One region of the Paenibacillus sp. 203 genome, then DNA from elsewhere that is predicted to be linked to it. Evidence: a T-box and tRNA genes for the amino acid it is inferred to sense, from the RefSeq annotation. Region 1 holds a T-box; the other holds one or more tRNA genes.
What was found. A T-box is a leader RNA that pairs with one kind of tRNA and senses whether it is charged. The one in region 1 lies ahead of ileS (isoleucine--tRNA ligase), so its partner is inferred to be a tRNA-Ile.
Positions count from the first base shown of each region.

Region 2: it has a tRNA-Ile gene. The T-box ahead of ileS (isoleucine--tRNA ligase) is inferred to sense a tRNA for this amino acid. The anticodon was not compared.

Region 1 is NZ_JAXCHD010000010.1:38,604-53,085, forward strand. It holds gene WA407_RS20925 (TraR/DksA C4-type zinc finger protein) at 1-308, shown strand, start outside; gene WA407_RS20930 (DUF5665 domain-containing protein) at 331-723, opposite strand; gene ileS (isoleucine--tRNA ligase) at 864-3,953, opposite strand; T-box leader at 4,033-4,312, opposite strand; gene WA407_RS20940 (DivIVA domain-containing protein) at 4,475-4,984, opposite strand; gene WA407_RS20945 (YlmH family RNA-binding protein) at 5,157-5,939, opposite strand; gene WA407_RS20950 (YggT family protein) at 5,948-6,205, opposite strand; gene WA407_RS20955 (cell division protein SepF) at 6,213-6,665, opposite strand; gene WA407_RS20960 (YggS family pyridoxal phosphate-dependent enzyme) at 6,656-7,357, opposite strand; gene pgeF (peptidoglycan editing factor PgeF) at 7,366-8,250, opposite strand; gene WA407_RS20970 (YlmC/YmxH family sporulation protein) at 8,333-8,677, opposite strand; gene sigG (RNA polymerase sporulation sigma factor SigG) at 8,790-9,572, opposite strand; gene sigE (RNA polymerase sporulation sigma factor SigE) at 9,669-10,409, opposite strand; gene spoIIGA (sigma-E processing peptidase SpoIIGA) at 10,516-11,502, opposite strand; gene ftsZ (cell division protein FtsZ) at 11,691-12,815, opposite strand; gene ftsA (cell division protein FtsA) at 12,883-14,157, opposite strand; gene WA407_RS21000 (cell division protein FtsQ/DivIB) at 14,357-14,482, opposite strand, start outside.
Region 2 is NZ_JAXCHD010000030.1:818-7,953, forward strand. It holds gene WA407_RS26020 (Crp/Fnr family transcriptional regulator) at 1-559, opposite strand, end outside; gene WA407_RS26025 (GAF domain-containing protein) at 858-1,307, shown strand; gene WA407_RS26030 (response regulator) at 1,451-2,104, shown strand; gene WA407_RS26035 (PAS domain-containing sensor histidine kinase) at 2,097-3,200, shown strand; tRNA gene WA407_RS26040 (tRNA-Gly) at 3,404-3,474, opposite strand; tRNA gene WA407_RS26045 (tRNA-Pro) at 3,484-3,557, opposite strand; tRNA gene WA407_RS26050 (tRNA-Arg) at 3,583-3,659, opposite strand; tRNA gene WA407_RS26055 (tRNA-Cys) at 3,686-3,757, opposite strand; tRNA gene WA407_RS26060 (tRNA-Gly) at 3,768-3,842, opposite strand; tRNA gene WA407_RS26065 (tRNA-Leu) at 3,849-3,936, opposite strand; tRNA gene WA407_RS26070 (tRNA-Lys) at 3,951-4,026, opposite strand; tRNA gene WA407_RS26075 (tRNA-Gln) at 4,031-4,105, opposite strand; tRNA gene WA407_RS26080 (tRNA-His) at 4,123-4,195, opposite strand; tRNA gene WA407_RS26085 (tRNA-Tyr) at 4,215-4,300, opposite strand; tRNA gene WA407_RS26090 (tRNA-Thr) at 4,305-4,380, opposite strand; tRNA gene WA407_RS26095 (tRNA-Phe) at 4,407-4,479, opposite strand; tRNA gene WA407_RS26100 (tRNA-Asp) at 4,546-4,622, opposite strand; tRNA gene WA407_RS26105 (tRNA-Met) at 4,648-4,721, opposite strand; tRNA gene WA407_RS26110 (tRNA-Val) at 4,752-4,827, opposite strand; tRNA gene WA407_RS26115 (tRNA-Glu) at 4,834-4,905, opposite strand; tRNA gene WA407_RS26120 (tRNA-Ser) at 4,938-5,029, opposite strand; tRNA gene WA407_RS26125 (tRNA-Met) at 5,033-5,106, opposite strand; tRNA gene WA407_RS26130 (tRNA-Asn) at 5,141-5,216, opposite strand; tRNA gene WA407_RS26135 (tRNA-Ala) at 5,221-5,296, opposite strand; tRNA gene WA407_RS26140 (tRNA-Ile) at 5,319-5,395, opposite strand; rRNA gene rrf (5S ribosomal RNA) at 5,432-5,548, opposite strand; partial or broken rRNA gene WA407_RS26150 (23S ribosomal RNA) at 5,626-7,136, opposite strand, start outside.

The sequences.
Region 1 (14,482 bases):
CGAGTCTGGATGAGCGTGATGATCAAAACGGCTTCGACGGTGAAGATGCTTGGCAGATCGTCGAAAATTGGGGTACATCTAACACACCAGCCATGGCCGAAAGTGGAGAAATCCACAGTTATGATGATATGGAAATTGAAGCAGGTGATGATAATATGGGCTTCGTAGAGCCATACGAAAGCTTTATTGCTACTGACATTTATGGACAAAATGTATCTGTTATTCGCAGCTCCATTTATCAGCGTTATATAGAAGATGGTGAGGGCGAAGGTCTACTGGAGCCAGATACGCACGAAGACGAATCGTGAACTTCAAAGTGGAGATCGCTGCCTAATAGGTGGTAAGCTCCAATTGTCGCTGTACGATCCGTACAATATCAGCGATATAATCACCGATAATCGGCAAATTCAACGCTCCGAGCACTTGCAGCACATAAATAATGGTAGCGGCAAAAAAAGTAAAACCTAGCGCGATGCCGATTCCCCGGGAAACGCCTGATATTAGATTTAGCCAGAGTAATCGCCAAGGCTTATTCAGCAGCAAAGCGTAATCTGCAATTCGTGTCCGTTCCATCTGCTCTGACACAGCACGTATCAGCTTTTCAACACGACTTAATTGCTCTGCCTGATTACCTGTTTTGCTTTTATCTGCGGCTATGGCAGCCCCTTCTCCGTTTACCCCTCGGAGACTCCTTCCCTGTCTACGCCTTGATCGTGCCGTCATATGCACAATCCCCCTTTTCCCATGGCTGCCCTGAACGCAGCAAACGAGCCGAAGCACGTAACGGAGAAAACCCGTTTCCGATGCTTAGGCTCGTTTTTATATGCTGCCTGTTATTGTATTATGGGACAGGGGGCTTGTAATTATTCCCCAATATGAACGCCGATGGTTTTACCGTTCACTTCCACATGTTCTGCCGGTTCGGCTTGACCAAATGTCACAGTAGTAACCAATACGTTCTCACGCAACACAGAGTCGAAGCTTTCGATGGCCAGACGCAGCTCATTATCTACATCCAACGTCAACGCCACATACTTTTCAATCGGCAGATCCAGTTTTTTACGATAATCCTGTACCGCACGAACCACTTCACGTACCCAGCCCTCTTGCTCCAGCTCCGGTGTAATGTCTGTGTTTAACGCTACCGTTAAGCCATAACCGGAAGCAGAAGCGAAGCCTTCTTTCGCTTTTTTCTCCACCAGCAATTCTTCGGCCGTAACTTGCAGTTCTTCACCTTCTGGAGAAGCGACGTTTAACACTCCTTTTTCTACAACAGAACGGGTATCCTCAGCAGACATTCCTTTGAAAAAGTTTTGTAGGAAACCGACATTTTTGCCGTATTTCTTGCCTGCTACTTTCAAATTCAGTTTCAGTGTAAAATCTACAAAGCCGCTATCGTCCGTCTCCACATGAATATGCTTCACGTTAATCTCATCTTTGATGATTTCCTCATAGCCACTCAGTTCAAAGTCCTGATCCATGGACAGAATCAACTCGGACAACGGTTGACGCGTTTTCAAACCCGTTTCGTTGCGGACGTTACGCGCCAATTCAACGACACGGCGTGCCGTTTCCATATCTCGTTCCAGTTCCAAATCGATCAAGGACTCATTGGCAGTCGGATAATTATCCAGATGAACACTTTCCCCGTTGCTTAGGTTGAGGTAAATATCCTCTGCAAGCAGTGGTGTAAACGGCGCAAGTAGTTTGGCAGTCGTTAACAGCACTTCGGTCAGTGTACGGTATGCATCCAGCTTATCTTCTGTAAGACCATTGCCCCAGAATCGGTCGCGTGAACGACGGATATACCAGTTGCTCAGCTCATCTACAAAGGACTCAATCGCTTTGGATGAATTCAGGAAGTCATTTACAGCCAGCGCTTTGTCCACTACCAAAATGAGGCTGTTCAGACGGGACAAAATCCAACGATCCAACTTATGGGCCGATGGTTTGAACGGATGCTGTGCCGGATCAAATCCGTCGATATCTGCATACAAGGTCAGAAAAGCGTGTGTATTGACAAGCGTATCGACGAGCTTCGATTTAGCTTCGCCTACAATGCCTTTGGAGAAACGTTTGCTATTCCATGGTGCACTATCGGACAGCAATGCCCAACGGAAAGCATCTGTACCGTACTCGTCAATCACTTCCCACGGATCAATAACATTACCCTTGGATTTAGACATTTTCTGCCCTTGCTCATCCAGTACATGGCCTGTCGCCATGACAGCTTTATAAGGAGCTTTGCCAGTCAGCATAGTCGAAACCGCAAGCAAGCTATAGAACCATCCACGAGTCTGGTCAATTCCTTCACAGATCATATCTGCCGGAAATTGCTGCTCAAACGTTTCATTATTCTCAAAAGGATAATGATGCTGCGCAAACGGCATGGAGCCGCTATCAAACCATACGTCGATTACTTCCGGTGTACGAGTCATTTCGTATTTACCGCATTGGCTACGAACCTTGATATCATCTACATATGGTTTGTGCAGCTCGATATCCGCTGGTACGTCGCCGATCGCACGTTCCCTCAACTCAGCAATACTATGCGGAGCGAACTGTTCTCCAGTTTCCTCACAAACCCAGATGTTCAGTGGTGTACCCCAATAACGATCGCGACTGATGTTCCAATCCACCAGTTCTTCCAAGAACTTGCCGAAACGTCCTTCACGTATATGACCCGGGTACCATTCGACTTCGCTGTTGTTAGCAATCAGTTGATCCTTAATCGCAGTTGTTTTGATAAACCAGCTGTCCATAGCATAGTACAATAATGGAGTGTCGCAGCGCCAGCAGAACGGATAGCTATGCTCGTATTTTTCCTTGCTGTACAGCAAGCCTTTTTCGGACAGCATTTTAACAATATCTACATCACAGTCTTTAACAAAACGGCCTGCAAAATCAGTGATTTCCTCTACATAGTTACCTTGAAGATCCACCACGTTGATAAATTCAACACCATTTTCACGGCATACCCGGTAATCATCCTCACCATGCGCCGGAGCCATATGAACGATACCTGTACCGCTGGAGTCTGTTACGAACTTCGCACCCAGAATCTGATTACCCTTTTCAACCTGAAAATACGTAAATGGCGGGGTATACGTTTGGTCAACCAGTTCTGAACCGGATAGCGTGCCAATCACTTCATGTTCGCCTTTAATTACGTCCTCAACCAGATTTTTAGCAACGATGTATACACCGTCTTCCTGCTTCACACGTGCATATTCCAGTTCAGGGTTGACGGCGAGCGCCACGTGACTCGGCAAGGTCCAAGGCGTTGTCGTCCAAGCCAGTACATATTCACCACTGCTATGCAGCTTGAATTTAGCCGTGGCGCTCAGATCCTTCACATCTTTGTAGCCCTGCGCTACTTCATGAGAACTTAGCGTCGTTTGACAATCCGGGCAATACGGACTCACACGATGACCACGATACAGCAGATCTTTTTCATGAATCGTCGCCAAAATGTTCCATACACTCTCGATATAGTTATTATCCAATGTAATGTACGGGTTATCGAGGTCTGTCCAGTAACCGATCGCTTCGGTTAGATCACGCCATTGTTGCTCGTACTCAAACACGCTCGCCTTACATTTTTTAATAAACTTTTCAACACCGTATTCTTCAATTTCAGGTTTGTGGGAGATTCCCAGCTGCTTTTGTACACCCAATTCTACCGGCAAGCCATGCGTGTCCCAGCCTGCCTTACGTACGACGCGGTATCCCTTCATTGTCTGATAGCGACCGACGAAATCCTTAATTACACGGCCCAGCACGTGACCGATATGCGGTTTACCGTTAGCTGTTGGTGGGCCTTCATAAAACACAAAATTTGGCTTTCCTTCACGATTTGTGATGGATTTACGGAATGTGTCCTCCTGCTTCCATTTGCTCAGGATGCGTAGGTCACGAGACCGTGCTTTTTCTTTAACATCCACTCTGTTCATACTGTCATACTCCCTCTCTGCTCATCATTGATTTCTCTAGCATTTCCTAAAAAAAGCAACAAAAAAAGCCCCATCCCTGTAAAGGGACGAGACTGTGCTCGCGTTACCACCCTGATTCCGTAAAAACAGACCATTAAAAATACAGTCTCATTACGGCTCTCTGAGCCCCACTCAACTACAGCAGGGCGCCATTATAACGCATGGCAAACGGTGATTGCTTACACACGCCATAAATCTTAAGCGCTTCAGCTCACTTCTCCGGGAGGATCTTCGGTCATGTTCTGAACGTTGGCTTGCACCGGAAGGCCAACTCTCTGAGGGACAAATCATGACGTACTCGTTCCCATCAACGAATTAAACATGTTAAATTCATCGAAATCAGCAACATCGTTGCCTTGAATAACAATCATCAGCCGACAGACGGATAATCATTGAATTCAGTATAGTATTTACAGTTATAGCCTGTTTAAAGATAAAAGTCAACCCTAACTAAGCCTAATAAAAGCTTGTCAGAAATGAAATTAGTAAATTTCTTTCATCTCACGCTCGCGCTCCAGTACTTCGCGTTCCCGGTTTTCAAGTGCTTCCCAGCCGTCTTGGCTTAACAAGTCAAGCTGTGCTTCCACCAGTGTACGAAACCGTGCTCGGTAAATCGATGCCTGCTTCTTCAGTTCTTCAACCTCCAACGCGATCTTGCGGGATTTGGACAATGCTTCGTTCACAATACGGTCCGCATTTTTTTCCGCTTCCTTCACGATCAGTTGGGATTCTTTCTTGGCGTTGTTACGAACTTCATCAGCCGCTTCCTGCGCTACGATAATCGTCTTACTCAGCGTATCCTCAATCGTCGCGAAATGATCGAGCTTCTCCTGTACGTTCAACAACTCGGTGCTCAGTTCTTTATTTTCACGAATAACGCCCTCGTAATCTTTGATCACCTGATCCAAAAATTCATTAACCTGATCCTCATCATAACCGCGAAGCCGGCGGGCAAATTCCTTGTTATGTATATCCAATGGCGTTAATGGCATGCCGTCCACCTCCTATAAGATTGACAAAAAATACATTTTCCGCGTCACGACGCTCACTATCATCTATCGGTCATCATACCCCGTTTTGTGAATACTGTACAGAGCAAAATCGTTCCAGTTCTTCGCTATAGCTTAATTCTTTCGACAGAAAGCTCGCGATTCCTGCCTACAGCTATACAAACTTACCAATTTTGACACGGAATCTTCCCTTTTTTGTCATCCCGTCTGTTTCAAGCACTTTGAAACGCCCAAAACCCTGCATGGAAATAACGTCCCCCGCTTTAAGTGGAGTGGATGGATTCTCCTCCACCTTCCAATTTACCCGGCACCGCCCCGCCCGAATCGGTGTTAATATTTTACTTCGGCTTAGCTTGTACACATCGCTGGCAATACCGTCCAGGCGCAAAGAAGCGACCGTCAGATCTAGCGCATCTAATGCAACTTCCTTCGTTCGCAGACTCGCTACAGGCAACAGTTCTGTCCATACATGAACACGATGTACCTGCTGTAAATGCATCGTCATAAAATCACCAATCTCTGAAGCTACCAATACATGGCACCCATCATCCAGTACATGAATGTCCCCGATTTTCCCACGTTTGATTCCAAGCCCAAGTAGGGCACCTAGATAATCACCGTGCTCAAGGGTACCTATTTTATGGTCGTCAGATGTGATGGAAAGGACCTGAATCCCCATCTCCTCACCGTCCAAATACGAATAATCGGGCGCAATCAGCGCCCGCTTTCGTTCCGAAGCCATGTATCCGCCATCTACCCTAATCGTGACCTTATCTTCCTTCGAAGCAAGTGTCTCCAATATGTACTGTTGGCGCGGGTCCAAAAAATCAGTCAGCTTCTGCTCATGATAAGCTCCCGCATGACTGATCCATTCGGAAGCGCGATCCACATAGTCCCGTTCATCCGGGTGAAAATGCTCATAAATCTCAGTTCGCATAACTCCTCCTAGACGAAATTACCAATTAAAGAAATCAAGCCGTATGACGCAAAACGCAGAGCAATCAGCGCAACGATGGGCGAAATATCAATCATCCCGAAGATTGGCGGTATAAATCTGCGAAAAGGAGACAAATACGGCTCCACAAACTTGGCAAGTAAATCACCAATTACACTCTCTCTGGCATTAGGAAGCCATGACAGCAGAACATATGCAATGATCATGTACGAATAAATCTGAAATAGCCAGTAAATTACCTCGATCAAGAAAAGTTCACCTCATTCTATTAAGTTCTTGTTCAGTGTCAGCCAGTATTTCTGTAATAGAGCCTTGAATCTCAACCGTATCTGGTGTACACAGAAAAATATTATTCCCGACCTTGGAAATACCACCACCCAGTGCATACACAGTACCACTCAAAAAATCAATAATGCGCAGCGCCTGATCCTTGCGAATTCGTTGCAAATTAACTACGACGGTACGATGGGAACGGATATGGTCGGCAATTTCCTGTGCTTCATCATAAGAACGCGGCTCATACAGGACAACTTTCACATTTTTCTGTGAATGGATGCTGACAACATTAGTGCCCTTCTGGTTCTTACGTTTATCAAAGCTTGGGGTTTCAATTTCTTGATCTTCCGGCGTATTCATAACCTCTCGCTCTATAACTTCCTCTTCTTCCTGAAGCCCCAGAAAGTTCATGAACTTATTCATTACGCCCAATGGAAATCCTCCTCTCGTCCGACCAGTACGGAACCAAGCCGCAGCCAGGTCGCTCCCTCTTCAACTGCCACTTCAAAATCATTGGACATCCCCATTGACAAGTGAACGATGGGTTCTCTGGTCAAGGCTTGTCCATTTAACGTATCCCGTAATTCACGCAATCCCCGAAACACAGGCCGAGTTTTTTCCGGGTCTTCTTCATGAGGAGCCATCGTCATCAAGCCAATCACGTCCACATGCTCCAACTCGCGAATTTGTTCCAAGAAGGGGGCAACCGCCTCAGAGGACAAGCCATATTTGGACATTTCTCCAGAAATATTGACTTGCACAAAAGCTTTAACTCGCAATCCCAGAGCGGCTGCTTTCTTGTCCAATTCCTGAGCGAGCGATAAGCGGTCAAGCGAATGTATAAATTTAAATTTTCCAATCACATCTTTAACCTTATTCGTTTGGAGATGACCAATAAAATGCCACGTTCCCCGGTCACCCAACTTGCTCCATTTATCAGCAGCATCCTGCCAGCGATTTTCGCCCACATGCTCCAAGTTGCTATCCAATACTGATGTCATTGCCACTGCCGAAACATATTTCGTGACAGCGATCACATTAACTTCATCACGCGAACGCCCGCTTCGGGCACATGCCGCTTCTACACGAGCATTCACTTCTTTAATTCGTTCCTCCAAAGACACGGGAGGACTCACCTCTCTTCCAGACCAATCCAACTCGCCATTCTTCCTGTGACGCCGCCTTCTTTGCGATATGAAAAAAACAAATCGCTACGGCTACTCGTGCATAAGATAGTACATTCGATATGGCTCGGCAATATTCCTGCTTTCATCATAATGTGTCGATTGCATTGTTTCAAGTCAAGTAGTGTTTTTCCGTCGGTTAAGGGGAAGTAAACAGAACCTTCCCATTTATCATTACCCGGGCAATCATGCTCCAAAACCTGAATTTGGCTCATCACGTACTCATCCACCTCATAGGATTCAGAACCAATAGAAGGACCGATAGCTGCTAGTATATCAGACGGCTGAGATCCATATTCGTTCTGCATGGTCTGTACCATTTTCAATGCAATTTCCGCAACGGTTCCCTTCCAGCCTGCATGCGCCAACCCAATCACACGGCGCACTGGATCACAAAAAAATAATGGTACACAGTCTGCATAAAAGGACGTCAGCAAAATGCCAGGTACATTCGTCAAAAGTCCATCTGTGTCCTGAAAAGCGGATGCACGATCCCTAAAGCCCCGCCCGCGATCAGCAGCCTTGACGACAGCAACATGATGACCATGAACCTGCTCACCGCACGTCCATGCTTCAGCAGAAAAACCAAGCTGCTCAGCAATGAGCTGCCGATTACGAATGACTTTCTCGGGGTCATCCCCTACATGAAACGCACAGTTCAGACTAGCGTAGGGCACCTCACTGACACCGCCATGACGACCTGTAAAACCCGCTGTTAATCCCTGAACCTGTCGCTCCCAAGATTGAATATATAACAACTCTGGTACGGGACGCCCGCCATCTTGCATTGGCTTTGCCCCCGTAGCCTCGGTATTCACTACAAATGGTTCCATTCATTCTCACCTCTACTGCCCAGTGTACCAAAAAGCCGCCGCCGTGTCTTCACAACACACTAAAATACGTAGATCTGCAAGTTCAGAAGCCCCTTCGGTCACTCCGCTCTTGACGTTCGATATACAACTTTTCTTCCCCTTCACCCGGCGGCTCTTGCAATCCTTCCAGTCGTACAAGCACAACATCCGAACCAATTTTCACAATGTTGCGCCACGGAATGACCAACTCGCTTCCGCCTCCAAACCAGCCCATAAAACGACTGCTGCCTGGAACCACAATGGCTTCAATTTTCCCCTGCCGCACGTCAATCTCCAAATCACTGATTTGTCCCAGGCGTCGTCCATCTACAATGTTAATGACATCCTTGGTTTGAAACTCGGAAATTTTCATTGCTCTTACTGACGTTTCCGGTGCACTCACACACATCACATCCTTTATTTCACTATATGAGCGGAAGAGCCCAAAAAATGTCCTGTAAACGCAAAAACGATCCAAGTAGGATCGTTTTTATCGTTGGATCATTCAAGCATTCATTTCATTAGGACTTTACATGTTTTTGCATTTGCTGTATAGCCGACTTCTCTAATCTTGAAACCTGGGCTTGAGAGATACCGATTTCGTCGGCAACCTCCATTTGCGTCTTTCCTTCATAAAAACGCATAGACAATATCATCTTTTCACGCTGGCCCAGGCGATGCATCGCTTCCCGCAGAGCGATTTCCTCAATCCATGAGACGTCTTTATTTCTGTCATCACTGATCTGATCCATCACATAGATTGGGTCGCCCCCGTCGTGATATATCGGCTCGAACAGCGAAACCGGATCCTGAATCGCATCCAACGCGAACACAACGTCTTCTTTAGGCACATTCAGTGCCTCTGAAATTTCAAAAATCGTTGGTTCTCGCGAGTTCAGATTCGTCAGACTGTCCCGCACCTGAAGCGCCTTATATGCAATATCCCGTAACGAACGAGACACACGGATCGGATTGTTATCCCGCAAATAACGGCGGATCTCTCCGATAATCATCGGCACCGCATAAGTGGAGAACTTTACGTTTTGCGAAAGGTCAAAATTATCAATCGCCTTCATTAGGCCGATACATCCTACCTGAAACAAATCGTCCACAAACTCTCCCCGATTGTTAAATCGTTGAATCACACTCAGGACGAGCCGGAGATTGCCGTTGACCAATTTTTCTCTGGCTGATCGTTCATTATTTTGCTGAAGTGATGTGAACAACTCGCGCATTTCTGCATTGGTTAATACCGGCAGTTTGGCGGTATCCACACCGCAAATTTCCACTTTGTTTCGGGTCATCGTGTCTTACCTCCCAAGGAGCAACATTAATGTACATTATCTCCTGAGGGCATTTTTTTATTCGCCGTTTCCATCGCTTCCGGATATACCCATGCATTATACCATTTTATTAAATTCTTTTCGTAAGCGCTTTATAATTCGCTTTTCCAGACGCGAAATATACGATTGCGAGATACCCAACAGGTCAGCAACATCCTTCTGTGTCTTCTCCTCTCCGTCTTGTAAGCCGAAGCGCAGCTCCATAATCAAACGCTCTCGATCCGTCAATTTATCCAGTGCCTTATGCAATAATTTACGGTCCACCTGCTCCTCAATATTACGGTAAATGGTATCATTTTCCGTGCCCATCACATCAGAAAGCAACAATTCATTACCGTCCCAATCTATATTCAGAGGCTCATCAAAAGAAACTTCCGTTCTCGTTTTACTATTGCGACGCAAATACATCAAAATCTCATTCTCAATGCATCGAGAAGCGTATGTGGCAAGTTTGATTTTCTTCTCCGGATCAAAAGTGTTAACCGCTTTGATTAGTCCAATAGCACCGATGGATACGAGATCCTCAATGTTGATGCCCGTATTCTCAAATTTACGGGCAATATATACGACTAACCGCAAATTTCTTTCGATTAGCATCGACCGTACTGCCGCATCTCCAGAAGAAAGTTTTCCCAGCAAATATTCTTCTTCGTCTCTCGTCAGCGGTGGGGGGAGCGCCTCGCTGCCGCCAATATAATAAATTTCTTCACTTTTTAGCCCAAATAAAAATAAAATACGATAATATTGCAATTGCAATGCTAACCTAATTTTCATCTTCAATTTCATCTGTTCCCGCATATCATTCTCCCCCTTTTGAAAATAGTGCAATTCCAGCTGTGCTCCGCCCATTTCACCATTGGATATTTCTCGTCGCCTTCAGACATCATTTTGTGTTTATGCACTGTCATCCTGATTCTGTAAAATGCTCACCAATATGTGCATCTTGTTTCTGGTTGGTATCAGCACTGCCCTCTTCTTGTGCCGTCACATCCGGGTGGATGATGGCGCGATACTTACCCTCTGCCGACAATGTCCCCCCGTCCAAGCCAATCAACACTCGATGATGTACAAAATGAACCCCATTCATCATCACCTCTACCCGGTCTGGTTTAAGGGCGAGCATAAAGGAATGATTGCGGTTAATTCCACGATAGGGGACGAGCCGAACACGATCCTGCCAGCTAAACGATTCGTCCCCCAGTTCCATCACCAGTTGGTCAGCATTACCCTCAGAACATTTTCGGAGCCAGGAGGCGGGCAAATGCGATTCCCACAAGGCCGCCTCCATGACCATCACCGGGGTTCGGGTCAAAGGATCATAAAGCTGATTACCTGTATCCAACAAGCCTGTACACTCAATATGATCCTGCCCAATCCATACCTGCACTTGTCCCAAAAACCCACTCATCCTTTCTGTGCGCTGCTTTGAGGACTGCACAATACGAAAGAAAAGCATCACTCCGCCAAATGCGCATAAAATAAACCAGAATGCGATTTTGAGTTCAAAGGACATTCCACCCGAAGCGGTATACCAGATGCCGTTAAACAATTCCCCCGTATTTTGGAGAAAATAATGCATCCCCAAAATGCCACCTGCAGCTACAAAATTGATCATGTAAAAAGCACCCATTGTACGAAGATACTTTTGCATGCTGCCAAATCCAAAAGCCACCAGCAGCATTATGACCGATAATGCCAGTTTGATCAGGAATGTAAATAAAAAGGACAGTTCCGGCACAAACATCATGACCACATACATTGCGCCGATTCCAGCTGAAGTCAACAACCTCCACCACACTGGACGGATTTTTCTCATCCAGGCGGTGACCATCAGCAACACAGCATCAATGAACAAATTGGCCAAAAAAATCAAGTCGATATAAACAACCAAGGCTTCACCCGCCCAGCGTTTGCAGGATAGGATTAAGTATAGTAGTCATGCTGTTCAAAGTCTGTCTAACGGTGGGGACGGTGACCGACTAATTTTGTCGGAAAGAGGAGAAGCGCCTGAACTGCAAGACACGGAAAACAGAAAGAAGCCCGCATCTCCAGGGAGAATGCGGGCAATCCGAATTGAAACTAGTTATCGTTATTATTATTGCGCGAACGGTTACGTAAGAATGTAGGAATGTCTAATTGGTCACTGCTTTGAGTGTTACCAAATGGACGCAAGTTAGGAGAGCCTTTTTCCGCCGATTCGGAAGTAGCCGGGTTGGCTGCCGGTTTACGTCCCGGTGCCGGTTGACTTGGCTTGCCTTCAAAGCCAGTGGCAATGACGGTAACCTTGATCTCTTCTTTCAACTCTTCGTCAATGATAGCACCGAAAATCATGTTTACTTCCGGATCGGAAGCCGATGTTACAATTTCAGCTGCTTCATTAACCTCATACAAGGACAGGTTGTTGCCGCCAGTGATGTTCATAATCACACCACGAGCACCTTCAATGGATGTCTCCAACAACGGGCTCATGATAGCCTTGCGTGCTGCTTCAGCCGCACGATTTTCACCAGTTGCTTCGCCAATCCCCATCAAAGCGGAGCCACGCTCCGTCATGATCGTCTTAACGTCAGCAAAGTCGAGGTTAATTAGACCCGGTACAGCGATCAAATCTGAAATACCTTGAACCGCCTGACGCAGAACATTGTCTGCTTCACGGAATGCTTCCAACATTGGGGTTTTCTTGTCCACAATTTCAAGCAAACGGTCATTCGGGATTACAATCAAAGTGTCTACTTTTTCTTTTAATCCTTCAATACCAAGTTCAGCTTGATTGGAACGCTTACGACCTTCAAACGTGAATGGTCGGGTTACCACGCCTACAGTCAGCGCGCCGCATTCCTTGGCAATTTCAGCAATGACAGGAGCCGCTCCGGTTCCAGTACCGCCACCCATTCCCGCCGTTACGAATACCATATCCGCACCTTTGAGCGTATTCATAATGAGCTCACGCGACTCTTCAGCCGCTTTTTTACCCACATCAGGGTTAGCGCCGGCACCCAGACCGCGGGTCAGCTTATCCCCAATTTGAAGCTTATGCTCAGACTTTGCTAAATGAAGTGCCTGGGCATCTGTATTGACTGTAATGAACTCCACACCCTGAACACCATTTTCGATCATTCGGTTAACCGCATTGCTGCCGCCGCCTCCGACGCCGATCACTTTAATTTGAGCCAAGCTCTCCATTTCAAAATCAAATTCCAACATACTATTCCATCTCCCCCTCAATGTGCATGGATGGCCCGTCCATGATTGGCATAATTAGCAATGAACGTTATATAAATTCACTGAACATATTTTTTAAGCGTTCAATCAACCCCTGCTTTTGCTCGCCTTCCGTAGCGGGACTACTACTACTTTTGGTTCGGTTAGTCGGCTTCTTGGTACTTCCGCCACTGTTGCTAACGCTAGTCGATCTTCCGCGATAGTAACGAATAGCATTATGCAAGATTCCAACTCCGCTCGTGTAGCCCGGATCCCTTACACCGATAAAATCAGGTACGGCGATCCTTACGGAAGCGGCCAGTTCGCTTTGTGCCACCTGAAGTACACCAGGCATGGAGACGGTGCCTCCGGTAAGTATATAACCTCCCGGAAGCTCTGTGTAACCCAAGCGCTTAACTTCCGCCTGAATGAGTTGAAAAATTTCCTGCACTCTCGGCTCAATAATAGCAGCCAAATCCTGCTGGTTGAATTCCTTATCCACATTACTGCCGATACGCGTCACTTTAAAGACGACATCGGCTGCCGCATCATCATACCATGCGCAGCCGTATTTAAGCTTTACCTTTTCGGCTTGATCGGTAAGGGTTCTCAGTCCGTAGGCAATATCATTGGTTACAAATTCTCCACCAATCGGAAGTGTTGATGTGGCAACAATCGTTCCTTCCTGGAAAATGGCAACATTCGTAGATCCTGCACCAATATCCACCAGCACTGAACCCATCACCTTTTCATCCTTCGAAAGAGACAATTGTCCGGCTCCAAGAGGCAGCAAGACCAGATCTTTAATCCTCAAGCCGGCTTTCTCAACGCAGCGCAACAGATTATGTATCGGGGTCTTGCCTCCAGTAACAATCGTAGCCTCTACTTCGAGACGAACTCCAATCATACCGCGAGGGTCCTGAATGCCTTCAAGGCCATCCACGACATACTGCTTGGCTACCACGTCAATAATTTCTCTCTCCGGTGGTACGGCAATAACCTCAGCTGCCTTCAGTACACGCTCAATGTCCTCCTCACCGATTTCACGGTCCTCGTTGGACACGGCTACTACGCCATGACTATTTTGCAGGCCAATATGATTGCCTGAAATCCCCACATACACTTCTGTTATTTGAATACCAACCATGCGTTCTGCGTGATCCACGGCGTTACGGATTGATTGCACGGTTTGATCAATGTCTACAATTGCACCTTTGCGAATCCCTTCCGAGTCGGCAGATCCAACTCCAATAATATTAAAGGTTCCATTATTCATTTCCCCAATAATAGCCCGAACTTTGGATGTACCGATGTCCAAACTAACAATGATGTCATTGTTGCTCAAGTCTGTGGCACCTCCTGACTCCAAAATGAATTTCGTTCTTTAAACACACTCTGTACATATTCAACAAACTCCATGCTTTCCCTCTTTTTTCTACAAATTTTTTAGAAGCCAATTTATGGTTGCAGTCACATAAAAATTTGAAGAAAAAAGAAGGAGGCAAGTCTATTACCCATAAAATCAATTCTAGCATTTTTTCACATCACTGAGTAGTATCTTTTTCTTGGCCCTCTTCACTCGTATCCGGTTTGAACGGAACGTAGGAATCCGCCTCCAACATGGTGATCAAACCTGGATCTTCTGTTTCTAGCACCTGGTTCAAATAGCT
Region 2 (7,136 bases), on a different contig from region 1:
CGGAGTGACTTAGCTTCATATTTAGTAAAATGCCATCCTTCACAGCCACGCCACATGTATTGCTAGCACGGATCAATGTAGATGCTAACGCTCCAGTTTTACCATACAACAGTAAGTCCCGAAAACGCGATTGCATAATGCGTTGCTTCATCGCCATCCACTGGATGAACTGAAGTGCCATTTCCCCATTTTTGGACAAGAGCGACTCCAAATCCTTAACAAGCACGACGCCTAACTCACACACATCGGCTGTTTCCGCAGTGCAACTATACTCTTCTCCATCTATCCCGCTAAATTCCCCTATTAAGTCGCCTTGATGCTGAATGGTCAGAATCAGTTCTTTACCATCTTCTGTCGATTTACGAAGTTTAACATGACCTGAATGTATATAATAAAGCTGCTCTGCATCATCGCCTTCTCGGAAAAGCATAACGCCTGCCTTTACCTTCTTCCAGGACATAATATCTTTTAGCAGAACAAAATGTTCTTCTGTCAAATAAATCTGAATTCCCGTGCGTTCCGCTTCGTCCCCAAACCGTTCCATACAAGTGGCTTGCATGTTAGCGTCCTCCTCGTGTTTACCTGATATCTATATCATAATGTTTTAATGCCTGGGTTGTTATCGGGAGAACACCTGATTTTATACCTTCCTACTCCCTGATTTACTGTGATAAATATCACTTCCGAGGTAAGCTAACGCCCCATTTATCGACCTTTTCCTTACTCCTTACCCGACCTCATGAAAACTCAGTGTTTCCTGCGCCTATAGATCAGGGGGTTCCCTGATCTACTTTTGTAACTGTCGGAACTACAATGAATTAGAGATATAGTGGGTTATGAAAAAGGATGTGTCTTCTATGCTACAAATAACGGATGAAATGCGAAAAGAACTGAACCAGTTAAGAGATACTATTTATAGTGATCTCACTGCCCTTGCATTTATGTCCAAGTCGGGTGGTAAGCTGCATTGGTATTACGCCTCCGGCAACCGAAGCAATCGCTATCGCCTTATTTCTTTTAAGATTGGCCATGGTATTGCCGGGATGGCTGTTCGCTTGGGACGTATCGTGACTGTAAGTGCTTTACTATCAGGTAGTATACGTCTGCGTCAGGAGTGTGCACTAATGCTGGCCGAGCAGCTTCACTCTGCTGTTGCTATTCCCTTTTCCAGCACAGGGGATCTGCCTAACGGTGTGCTGCTTCTTGGTAATCGTGATGTGAGGACGTTCACAGAGTCTGATGTGGCCGAGGCCACTCAAGTCGCTCAACGCCTTAGCCAACTATGTGCTTACCCTCTCACTCCATAGATCAACAATGTTTCTGTAGATAATAAAACTCATAAAATACTTGATAGGGCTGTCCCTAACTATCTTTGTTGATTGAAATCCCTAAAATTTGCTATGATTATGACAAAACGCACGGTTTTTTTACCGTTCGAGGGGATGACAAATTGATTCGTATACTAGTAGTGGATGATCATGTTGTCGTACGTTCTGGCCTTATGGCCCTATTGGACGGCAAAAATGGTATTAAGGTCGTAGGAGATGCAGCAGACGGGGATGAGGCGATCCGCAAAGCAGTAGAGCTACAACCTAATGTCGTACTCATGGATTTTAGCATGCCACCTGGCAAAGATGGTCTCACGGCAACTACTGAATTAAAAAAACAGTTGCCCGATACAGAAGTCCTTATTTTAACGATGCATGACGATGAAGAATATCTGTTCCGAGCCATTCAAGCTGGAGCATCCGGATATATTTTAAAAAGCGCACCTCACGAGGAGTTACTCGCTGCCATCCAGTCTGTGGCCGAAGGTAGTGCCTATTTGTACCCGAATGCAACCAAACGACTGATGAGTGAATATCTGGACAAAATCAAACAGGAAGGCATAGCTGGACCCTATGAATCTTTGTCTGAGCGGGAAAAAGAGATTCTATCCTGGGTAGCCAAAGGATATGCCAACAAGGAAATTGCCGAGCACCTGGTGATTAGTGTCAAAACCGTAGAGTCCCATAAAAGCAATCTTATGGAGAAGCTTAACTTGAAAACACGACCTGAGCTAGTCAAATTCGCACTAAAAAAGGGGCTGCTCCATTATGAATGAACCTTCTAACCCTTTACTGCAGCATGCCTTTGGTGAATCAACCGATAAACTGCTGAATGATCTGGAAATTTATATACCAGAATCCCCTTTTCTTCATGCGCTGCGTAACTCACTCCACCAATTATCCAATCTGAAATTTGCTTTAGATACGTCTTCCATCGTTGCTTTGACCGATCATCGAGGTATTATTCAGTACGTAAACGACAAGTTCTGTGAGATTTCGCAATACAGTCGTGAAGAGCTGATCGGTCAGGATCATCGTCTTATTAATTCAGGCTATCATACCTCTGCCTTCATGAAAAACCTGTGGACTACGATCCGTTCAGGTAAGGTATGGCAAGGAGAAATACGTAATCGTGCTAAAGATAACAGCTACTATTGGGTGAATACTACGATCGTTCCGTTTATGGATGAGGAAGGTAAACCCTATCAGTACTTAGCGATCCGCAATGAGGTCACTAAACTGAAGAAAGTAGAAGCAGAACTCCAGTCTATGATGACGCAAGTCATGCAAATACAGGAAGAAGAACGTAAACGCTTTTCAAGAGAGCTGCATGATGGGATAGGACAAAGCTTGTTTTCACTTATCATCCAATTGGATAGCCAACTTGCCGAACAACCTAGTCCTACTCTGGAGAATCTTCGTTCGCAGGTGACCGACATCATCAAAGATGTTCGTGGTCTAGCGTGGGAACTTCGTCCCTCAGTTCTGGATGATCTGGGTGTCGTCCCAGCCATAAGAACCTATATTGAAAACTTCTGTTCTCATTACGGGATTGAGGTGCATTTTCAATGCAATCTACGTAAACGGGTTGATATTCGCAAGGAAATTGCAATTTATCGGATTGTACAGGAGGCATTAACGAATGTAGCCAAATACGCAGATGTAGCAGAGGCATATGTCGACGTTGAGGATCAAAATGAAATGATACAAGTGACCATTCGGGATGAGGGCATTGGATTCTCTGGAAAGTCCCAAGGAGAGGGAGTTGGATTGTTCAGTATGGAAGAACGAGCTAGAGGGGTAGGGGGATTTATGAGCATAACCTCTGCTCCAGACAAGGGAACCTCCATCCAGCTGACCATTCCCGTGTAAAAACTGTCCACTAAATCGGTTATCGGTGTATGCCTGTTGTATGATCAGAACGATATACACCGATACCGAAGATTATGGATAATCAACACATTGTGGATTACATGAGGATAAATACAAAAAAAAGAGAGAGCTCTGTCCCCAGACAGGCTCTCTTTATTTATAAGGTGTCACCACTGAGGCAACAAGAATCCGCTATAGCAAAAAGCGGGTGATGGGAATCGAACCCACGCTACCAGCTTGGAAGGCTGGAGTTCTACCATTGAACTACACCCGCAAATCAGTATCGGGATGACACGATTTGAACATGCGACCCCCTGGTCCCAAACCAGGTGCTCTACCAAGCTGAGCTACATCCCGACATTATACATTTTTTTTTAAGAAATGGCGCGCCCTGAGAGATTCGAACTCCCGGCCTTTTGATTCGTAGTCAAACGCTCTATCCAGCTGAGCTAAGGGCGCATATTAAATTCCATAATGAGTAGTCAAGGCGCCACCCAGATTTGAACTGGGGAATGAAGCTTTTGCAGAGCTTTGCCTTACCACTTGGCTATGGCGCCGTATGGATAATGGAGCGGACGACGGGAATCGAACCCGCGACCCTCGCCTTGGCAAGGCGATGCTCTACCGCTGAGCCACGTCCGCAAAATATGGTGCGGTCGAGAGGACTCGAACCTCCACGGGGGGTTAGCCCACACGGACCTGAACCGTGCGCGTCTGCCAATTCCGCCACGACCGCAAAATAATTATAAATGGTGAGCCATGAAGGACTCGAACCTTCGACACCCTGATTAAAAGTCAGGTGCTCTACCAACTGAGCTAATGGCTCTTAATGGCTGGGGATATAGGATTTGAACCTATGCATGACGGAGTCAAAGTCCGTTGCCTTACCGCTTGGCTAATCCCCAATAGATTAAGAATAAAGGGCGGCCGATGGGGCTTGAACCCACGAATGCCGGAGTCACAGTCCGGTGCGTTAACCACTTCGCCACGACCGCCATATGATTATGAAAAGACTGGTGGAGGATGATGGATTCGAACCACCGAACCCGTAAGGGAGCAGATTTACAGTCTGATGCGTTTGGCCACTTCGCTAATCCTCCAGAATGGTGCCGGCGAGAGGACTTGAACCCCCAACCTACTGATTACAAGTCAGTTGCTCTACCAGTTGAGCTACACCGGCACATTACTCATTTCCCACTTGAAAGGTGGCTCGGGACGGAATCGAACCGCCGACACGAGGATTTTCAGTCCTCTGCTCTACCGACTGAGCTACCGAGCCATATTTTGTTTTATTACTACATCATATAATCCGCACTTTATATGCCAATTATATATGAAGTTAAAATGGCGGAACTGACGGGATTCGAACCCGCGATCTCCTGCGTGACAGGCAGGCATGTTAGGCCTCTACACCACAGTTCCAGAGGCATTTCCAACAGGAAATTAATTGCGGGGGTAGGATTTGAACCTACGACCTTCGGGTTATGAGCCCGACGAGCTACCGAACTGCTCCACCCCGCGACATTAAAAGGCATTTCTCAAATTTTCTTATGGTGGAGGCTGAGGGGATCGAACCCCCGACCCTCTGCTTGTAAGGCAGATGCTCTCCCAGCTGAGCTAAGCCTCCATATTATGACCCGTAGGGGATTCGAACCCCTGTTACCTCCGTGAAAGGGAGGTGTCTTAACCCCTTGACCAACGGGCCTTGCAAAATAAGTTCTGGTTTCAATAAATTTATGGCGGAGAGAGAGGGATTCGAACCCTCGCACCACTTTCGCAGTCTAACCCCTTAGCAGAGGGTCCCCTTATAGCCACTTGGGTATCTCTCCGAGTAGCGGCAGAGGGGATCGAACCCCCGACCTCACGGGTATGAACCGTACGCTCTAGCCAGCTGAGCTACGCCGCCACCTTATATATAAAATTCAGAAATATTCAAAACATGGCTCCCCGAACAGGACTCGAACCTGTGACAACTCGATTAACAGTCGAGTGCTCTACCAACTGAGCTATCAGGGAATATTGGTGGAGCCAAGCGGGATCGAACCGCTGACCTCCTGCGTGCAAGGCAGGCGCTCTCCCAGCTGAGCTATGGCCCCAATCTTTTTGTTATTCTGGAAGTGGTGGGCCTTAGTGGACTCGAACCACCGACCTCACCCTTATCAGGGGTGCGCTCTAACCAGCTGAGCTAAAGGCCCTAACATGCAAAACTTCATTATCCTTTGAAGGATATCGCTTGGCGACGTCCTACTCTCCCAGGACCCTGCGGTCCAAGTACCATCGGCGCTGGAGGGCTTAACGGTCGTGTTCGGGATGGGTACGTGTGGAACCCCTCCGCTATCGCCACCAAACATGAATTTGCTGTGCAAATTCTACATTCAAGGTTACACCCTGAAAACTGGATCCGAAACTTATTTGCGTTTTATTTTAGGATAAGCCCTCGACCGATTAGTATTGGTCAGCTCCATGCATTACTGCACTTCCACCCCCAACCTATCTACCTCGTCGTCTTCAAGGGGTCTTACATACTGGGAAATCTCATCTTGAGGGGGGCTTCACGCTTAGATGCTTTCAGCGCTTATCCCTTCCGTACATAGCTACCCAGCGGTGCTCCTGGCGGAACAACTGGTACACCAGCGGTACGTCCATCCCGGTCCTCTCGTACTAAGGACAGCTCCTCTCAAATTTCCTACGCCCACGACAGATAGGGACCGAACTGTCTCACGACGTTCTGAACCCAGCTCGCGTACCGCTTTAATGGGCGAACAGCCCAACCCTTGGGACCTACTTCAGCCCCAGGATGCGATGAGCCGACATCGAGGTGCCAAACCTCCCCGTCGATGTGGACTCTTGGGGGAGATAAGCCTGTTATCCCCAGGGTAGCTTTTATCCGTTGAGCGATGGCCCTTCCATGCGGTACCACCGGATCACTAAGCCCGACTTTCGTCCCTGCTCGACTTGTAGGTCTCGCAGTCAAGCTCCCTTCTGCCTTTGCACTCTTCGAATGATTTCCAACCATTCTGAGGGAACCTTGGGGCGCCTCCGTTACTCTTTAGGAGGCGACCGCCCCAGTCAAACTGCCCACCTGACACTGTCCTCGCACCGGGTCACGGTACCAAGTTAGAACCTAGATACGATCAGGGTGGTATCCCAAGGATGCCTCCTCTCAAGCTGGCGCTCAAGATTCTACGGCTCCCACCTATCCTGTACAGATCGTACCCAAATTCAATATCAAGCTGCAGTAAAGCTCCATGGGGTCTTTCCGTCTTGTCGCGGGTAACCTGCATCTTCACAGGTATTAAAATTTCACCGGATCTCTCGTTGAGACAGCGCCCAAGTCGTTACGCCATTCGTGCGGGTCAGAATTTACCTGACAAGGAATTTCGCTACCTTAGGACCGTTATAGTTACGGCCGCCGTTTACTGGGGCTTCGGTTCATAGCTTCGCCCGAAGGCTTACCACTCCCCTTAACCTTCCAGCACCGGGCAGGCGTCAGCCCGTATACTTCGCCTTGCGGCTTCGCACAGACCTGTGTTTTTGCTAAACAGTCGCTTGGGCCTTTTCACTGCGGCCCCCTCGGGCTATTCACCCTACCGAGGCACCCCTTCTCCCGAAGTTACGGGGTCATTTTGCCGAGTTCCTTAACGAGAGTTCTTCCGCGCGCCTTAGAATTCTCTTCTCGCCTACCTGTGTCGGTTTGCGGTACGGGCACCTTCTCCTGGCTAGAGGCTTTTCTTGGCAGTCTGAGATCATGACCTTCGCTACTATAATTTTCGCTCCCCATCACAGCCCAGCCTTACGATGTGCGGATTTGCCTACACACCAGCCTCACTGCTTAGACGGACATCCATCAGTCCGCGTCACTACCCTACTGCGTCACCCCATCGCTCATAACGGATTACGGTGGTACAGGAATTTCGACCTGTTGTCCTTCGACTA